3 regions of the Bacillus sp. WC2507 genome follow, and region 1 is predicted to be linked to each of the others. Evidence: predicted binding sites of a transcription regulator. Region 1 holds the regulator's gene; each other region holds the start of a gene.
The links. The regulator NrdR, encoded in region 1, represses ribonucleotide reductase genes. The targets are predictions, from matches to a motif close to AACACNATATATNGTGTT.
Positions count from the first base shown of each region.

Region 2: a site for NrdR is predicted at 1,184-1,201, ahead of nrdI (class Ib ribonucleoside-diphosphate reductase assembly flavoprotein NrdI). Genes of this name have one in related genera too.
Region 3: a site for NrdR is predicted at 1,188-1,205, ahead of ACUN28_RS11435 (anaerobic ribonucleoside triphosphate reductase). Genes of this name have one in related genera too.

Region 1 covers NZ_JBQXPN010000001.1:1,146,306-1,148,581, forward strand. Annotated here, with positions in the region: gene speD (adenosylmethionine decarboxylase) at 1-378, shown strand, start outside; gene nrdR (transcriptional regulator NrdR) at 663-1,124, shown strand; gene ACUN28_RS06195 (replication initiation and membrane attachment family protein) at 1,276-2,276, shown strand, end outside.
Region 2 covers NZ_JBQXPN010000001.1:4,290,744-4,293,019, forward strand. Annotated here, with positions in the region: partial or broken gene ACUN28_RS22630 (ribonucleotide reductase N-terminal alpha domain-containing protein) at 24-788, opposite strand; gene nrdI (class Ib ribonucleoside-diphosphate reductase assembly flavoprotein NrdI) at 775-1,134, opposite strand; gene ACUN28_RS22640 (hypothetical protein) at 1,611-1,928, opposite strand; gene ACUN28_RS22645 (hypothetical protein) at 1,954-2,148, opposite strand.
Region 3 covers NZ_JBQXPN010000001.1:2,142,110-2,144,385, forward strand. Annotated here, with positions in the region: gene ACUN28_RS11425 (HesB/YadR/YfhF family protein) at 27-317, opposite strand; gene plsY (glycerol-3-phosphate 1-O-acyltransferase PlsY) at 426-1,022, opposite strand; gene ACUN28_RS11435 (anaerobic ribonucleoside triphosphate reductase) at 1,248-2,276, shown strand, end outside.

The DNA.
Region 1 (2,276 bases):
ACGATGGGTCGTCACGTGATCGCTGAACTTTGGGATTGCGATTTCGACAAGCTTAATGACATGCCGTATATTGAACAATTATTTGTGGATGCAGCACTAAGAGCTGGTGCTGAAGTGCGTGAGGTTGCTTTCCATAAATTTGCACCACAAGGTGTAAGTGGAGTAGTAATTATCTCGGAATCACATTTAACAATTCATAGCTTTCCGGAGCACGGTTACGCAAGTATTGATGTTTATACTTGTGGGGATCGTATTGATCCAAATGTTGCTGCAGAATATATTGCAGAAGGTTTAAACGCGAAAACGCGTGAGAGCATCGAGCTTCCTCGAGGCACTGGTAGCTTCGAAATTAAGCAGAGAGAAACAAAAGCTCTTTAAAAAAGAACATAATTGATTTAAAATGTAAAGAGGTGTATAATGCACCTCTTTTTTAGTTTATAAAAAAGGAAACATATAACGTACTCGTTAGTGAGATAAATTGAGCTCTTACGAATAAGTTATCACCCCATCTACCATCTTATTTTTAAAAACGAGATGTTAAAGTAATGTGCTGAAACTTAAAGTGGTAAGAGAGTTAGAATGAGTTATATAATACTGTATATATATTGTAGATGAAGTAAGTAGAGAAAAAATAAAGAGTATAGTGTAAAGGAGTGAATATATTGCGTTGTCCATCCTGTTCTCATAATGGTACAAGAGTGTTAGATTCGCGTCCGGTAGACGAGGGGCGCTCTATTCGAAGAAGGAGAGAGTGTGAAAGTTGTTTAAGTCGCTTTACGACATTTGAAAGAGTAGAAGAATCACCTCTTATCGTTGTAAAAAAAGAAGGCACACGAGAAGAGTTTAATAAAGAAAAGATTTTGCGCGGCTTAATTAAAGCGTGCGAAAAAAGACCAGTATCTTTAAGGCAATTAGAAGAAGTAACTCAAAGTGTGGAACGTGAACTTCGTAATTTAGGTATATCAGAAGTGAAAAGTGATATGATTGGTGAAATTGTTATGGAAGAACTGCGTGATATCGACGATGTTGCTTACGTACGTTTTGCTTCTGTATATCGCCAATTTAAAGATTTAAATGTATTTATTGAAGAATTAAAAGATATACTGCAAAAAGAAAGAGAATAGAAGCTGTATTTTATTCTCTTACATACCGTAAGTAATGAGATAAGAGAGCTAGAAGCGAAAGCTAATAGCTCTTTTTCGCTAAGAAATTATATAATGAAGATAGAACGAATGAAGTAGAGTATAGATTGGATGAGAGAAAGGAAAAGCAAGAATGGAAAAACAGTCATGGATGGAGCTATTGCCAATTGATCGTTATAAAGTAAGTGCGAAAGGGTTACTGCATAATTACGACCGAAAAGTATTAACGATGTTGTATCAGCCGTTAATAGGTAGTAGAGCTTTTAGCTTGTACATGACGCTATGGGGAGAGTTAGAGCAAGATCGTGTATTTGGAAAAGAGAATACACATCATTCCCTTATGGTGACCATGCAAATGCAGCTTCCTGAAATATATGAGGAACGAGTAAAGTTAGAGGCAATTGGGCTTTTAAAAGTATATATTAAGAAAGAAAAAGATATTCGAATGTTTATATACGAGCTGCAACCACCTTTATCTCCAAAGCAATTTTTTGATGATATTGTGTTAAGTATCTTTTTATACAATCGATTGAGCCGGACAAAATATAATCAAGTAAAGCAATATTTCTTAGAAGAAGAATTTGATTTTGCTTCTTATGAGAATGTTACGCGTTCTTTCAATGATGTGTTTGGTTCGTTTAATCCAGGACAGCTTGAGCATGCGCAAGAGGACCTTCGTATTCCAAAAACGACAGTGATGCCAAGTAACAAGAAGGGAGACGCTCCAAAAGTTTGGAATGATTTCTTTGATTTCTCCTTATTTGTAGATGGTTTGTCCGCTCTTGTCCCTAAAAAGGCGATTACAGATCAAGTGCGAGAATGTGTCATTACACTCGCTTACGTGTATGATGTAGATGTGTTATCGATGCAAAATATCGTTCTTGGTGCGGTGACAGAGATGCAGACAATTGATATCGAAAGGCTTAGAAAAGGAGCACGTGATTGGTATCAGTTCGAAAATGGTCAAGCGTTACCTGTATTAAGTGAAAGAGTACAGCCTCATGCTGCACGTGTGATGAAAGAGAAAGAGCCTTCTACACAAGAAGAGATGTTAATGCAACAGTTAGAGGAAATCTCACCAAAACAACTATTGAAAGAAATTTCTGGTGGTGCAGAGGCGACGAAGGCTGACTT
Region 2 (2,276 bases), 3.1 Mb from region 1:
CTGCGTAGAGGGACTACCAATTAATCCAAGAATTCAATAATATCCCAATGGAAAATGTTTAAGTATACTGCGCCGGCACCTTTTCGTTGGCCAAGCTGATTCGCATATGAAAACGAATCTTCAAGTAATTTCATAACAGGTACTACACCACTTGCAGCGTTGTCGATACCTTTAATTTGCTCACCGCGTGCGCGTAGCTTAGATAAGTTTAAAGCTACTCCACCGCCAATTTTCGATAATTGCATTGCTGTATTAATGTTAAAGCCGATTGAATTTAAGCTATCATCCATCTCTAACAAGAAACAAGACACCATTTCTCCTCTTCTGCTTCTTCCCGCATTTAAAAAGGTTGGTGTCGCTGGTTGGTAGTTTTGTTTTACAATCATGCTTGCGAAGTGTTTTGCCTTCGCAACATCACCGCGTCCTAAGTATAATGACACAATTGCTACACGATCTTCATAGCTTTCTAAGTATTGTTTTTGATCATTCGTTTTTAACGCATAATCTTTGTAAAACTTAGATGCTGCCATATAAGATTGGAACTCGAAGTTTTCACCATAAGCGATGTTATATACCTCTTCTACTTCCTCCAAGCTATACTCGTCCAGAACGTTGTAATAGTAATCATGTTCTTTCATATACTCCATTCGCTCTGCCACGCTATTAAAAGAAACGGTATTCTCTCTAGCTTCTTCCATAAAGACTTCTAATGCCTCTTTATCCTTATGAAGCTGATAAAAACCGTCCTGCATTTGCGTGATTTCATTATTCAGTTCAATGTGTCGCAATCTCCCGCACCCTTTCCTTAAAATATTCTACATCGTTATTTGTTCCAGATAACTCAAATTTTGATACAATAGGCACTTCATATTTAGTAGAAATTTTGTCAGCACTTGCACCGAACATGTCTCCCCAGTTACGATTGCCGCTTGCAGATACGCCTTTTAATTTTCCATTATTGCGCTCTAAAAAGTCTAAAACACGTTCTGGTACATTGCCAAAACCTGTTGTATACGTAATAAGAATAAAGTCTTCATCTATTACTAGATCTTCATCAATTTGAACGGCCGGCATATTTAATTTGTGGATGAAACGCTTCACGTTTCCTGTCATAGAATCATATGCAACTAACATTTCCGACCCCTCCCTCTCCAATCTATATTCTCTATATGTTGTTCTTGATTTCTCTATATATTGTATTACGTTTCAAAATAAGACACAAGATATATGTATAAATTCTTTCTTTTTTTAACTTTTACTTTTCGACAAGACAGTCGATTTTTTTCAATACAATGACTATGAAACAACATTCTAAAACTCATGTCAATAAAGTGCTTTTCAAAAAAGTTGTCAACGAATTTAACCTTATTTTTAAAAAAGTTACCAATATATTTTGTCATAAAACGGCAAATGCTGGAGTAATATATTTCTCCAGCATCACGCAAAAAAGAACAGACATGAAACGATAATCTGTTCTAAAAAACGATTACATTTATCAATTTTACTTTATTAAATATTATACATATACTTTCGGTTCGCGTTACATACTAAAAGATAATTATTACAGAAAAAGATTATTATTATGGAAATTCAACTTATTTACGAAAAGATTATTCAGAGTGCTCAATACGCAAAATATCTTTTACAAATATATGATGTGGATTTTCATCTTTATCAATCATTGTACATACAGGTGCCTCTTCATCAAAGTATACAATCATTCCTTCTACGTACTGATATGTATGTTGAACTTGTACAGTTACTTTAATTTCTAAAGCCTCTTCATATGCTCTTTTTATTTTCTGAAGCATTTTTGCCGAACACTTTCGTTTCTCTGGATACATGACCATCCCCATAAATCTATTGCCGGCTCTATCTTTCCACATATAATCCCAATGTGGTAATATACCTTGTTTAAAATCGCCCATAATTCTCCCCCCTATATTCTTCTAGTTACGAACGTGGCGTTTCTGAATATGTATAAATTACTTGCCCGCCGCGCTGCGCGTTCCCTATAATATGTTTAAAATCTTCTCGACTTACTACAACTTTCCTAAACGTATAAAATACATCTTTCGTTGCAACATACTCCTTTATTTCACCATTTTTCAGCTGATCCAAAATTGTATTTGCTAATTGTTCATCCATGTATTTCACCTCTATGCAATATTTTATTTTATCGTATATTCTATAGGTCAACAACTGTAAAATTATCCAGGTGCTATACCTTCATTGCATTTTCATTATTTCGCAAACGATATCACTTTACTATATGT
Region 3 (2,276 bases), 1.0 Mb from region 1:
AAAGTGTGGCAGAAGCCACGCTTTTTTTATTTTTCATAATTAAATTGAGGGAAATCATCACCGTCGTTAAGTGTAACAGATAAATTATGTCCATCGAAGAACCACTCATCATCGCCTTCAATAAAGAAGTTAATACCTTCTTCTTGAGTCTGAACAGCAGGATGTGCAGGATCATCTTTACGAATACCTAAAGAAAGTCCTTTTTGTACAGTACTGCAACCGCCGTATTGTACGAAAAGGCGTAGTGTTTCACCCGATTGTAAGTTTAATTCGTTTTTATACCATTGTGCTGCTTCTTTTGTTACGGAAAGATTCATGTATAGTTCCTCCAAATTATGTTGCTTTTTCTTTAGTATAAAAAATAACGCAAAAAGACGCTATTAATATGCTTCACGTTTTCTTTTTGCGTTATGTGGGTTACGATCTTATTTTTGCTTTTTTGAAAAGTTTGCTTTCGGTTCAGTTTTATTTATAATTCGTCCAATATTTGCACGGTGTTTATAAATAACCATACCTGCTAATAAACACATCGCAATAATGAAGATTTTATCCCCGCTAACAATTGATGCGATAACGGCAACGACAGCTGTTACCATAGAAGAAAGTGATACGTATCTTGTTGTAAATAAAAGGCTGAAAAAGACAACAGCTAATATTGCAAAAACAACTGGTGAGTAGCATAATAGCACGCCAGCAGAAGTTGCAACTGCTTTACCACCACGGAATTTCGCGAAAATCGGATACACATGTCCAAGAACAGCTGCTAACCCGAACCAGAGTGGGTGAACGTCTAACCCGAAAATAATCGGTAGACTTGTTGCTAATGTACCTTTTAAAATGTCAGCAATTGTAACGATAAAACCTGCTTTTTTCCCTAGTGTGCGGAATGTATTTGTTCCGCCTAAATTACCGCTGCCATGCTCACGAATGTCGATTCCATAACCGATTTTTCCAACGACTAGTGCAAATGGAATCGAGCCAAGTAAGTAGGAAACGATAAATAAAAGATATGTAGTAACCATAAGTTCAGTCTCCTTTATTCAAATGTGTTGATAAAGGGTAAAAAGAGTTTTTCCCGTATATTGTACCATACATTTGTAAAGAGCACATTTCTTTTTTGTAAATGAAAAATTCATTATTTCGTGAAAAAAATTTCACAGGAATGTTACATTTCTCACAGAAACAACAAGACTATATGTAGTAACATTTTAATCACAAGACAACAACATATTGGTGGAGGGTTATAAATGTTACAACAAAATACACGTGGAGAAGAATTAATGAAAGTTTTCGAGACAATTGTCCACGGCAATGAACAAGATTTAATGCAAGAAAATGCAAATGTAGATGGCCGCTCTCCAATGGGAGTAATGGGAACGTTCGCATCAGAGAGTGCGAAATATTATGCAGTTGAAAATTTATTGTCAGATCAAGTGAAAAAAGCGATAAATCAAAATATATTATATCCACATGACTTAGATTTTTATGCGACAGGAACGACGACTTGTTCACAAATTCCATTAGCGCAAATGCTTGCTAATGGTTTTCATACTGGACATGGACATATGAGACAACCGCAAGACATTAAAAGTGCGTTGGCTCTTTCGTCTATTATTTTTCAAGCGAATCAAAATATGCAGCACGGTGGTCAATCGTTTGCACTATTTGATATTGATTTAGCTCCGTATGTGAGAAAAACAGTAGAGAGACATAAGAAACGATTACAGTCATATCCGCTTACGAAAGAACAAATAGAAGAATTTGCATGGAAAGAAACGGAAAATGATGCGTATCAGGCGTGTGAGGCTTTCGTTCATAATTCAAATAGTATGCACAGTAGGGGCGGGGGACAAGTACCGTTTATTTCTATTAATTATGGAACAGACACATCAAAAGAGGGACGATTACTAGTTAGACAGCTTTTAAAAGCGACACAAGCTGGTCTTGGTAAAGGGGAAACACCAATTTTTCCTATTCAAATTTTTAAAATGAAAAAAGGTGTGAACTTTGAAGAATCTGATCCGAACTATGATTTATTTGAATTAGCGTTAGAGACAACGGCTGAACGATTATTCCCTAATTTTTCATTTTTAGATGCGCCATTTAATGCAGTGCATTATGATGGACGACCGGAAAGTGAAGTATGTTACATGGGATGCCGTACCCGTGTTATGTCTAACATACATGGAGAAGAAACAGCGATTGGAAGAGGCAATTTATCATTTACGTCTATCAACTTAGTGAAATTAGCATTAATTAGTGGTTCAAAAGAAGCA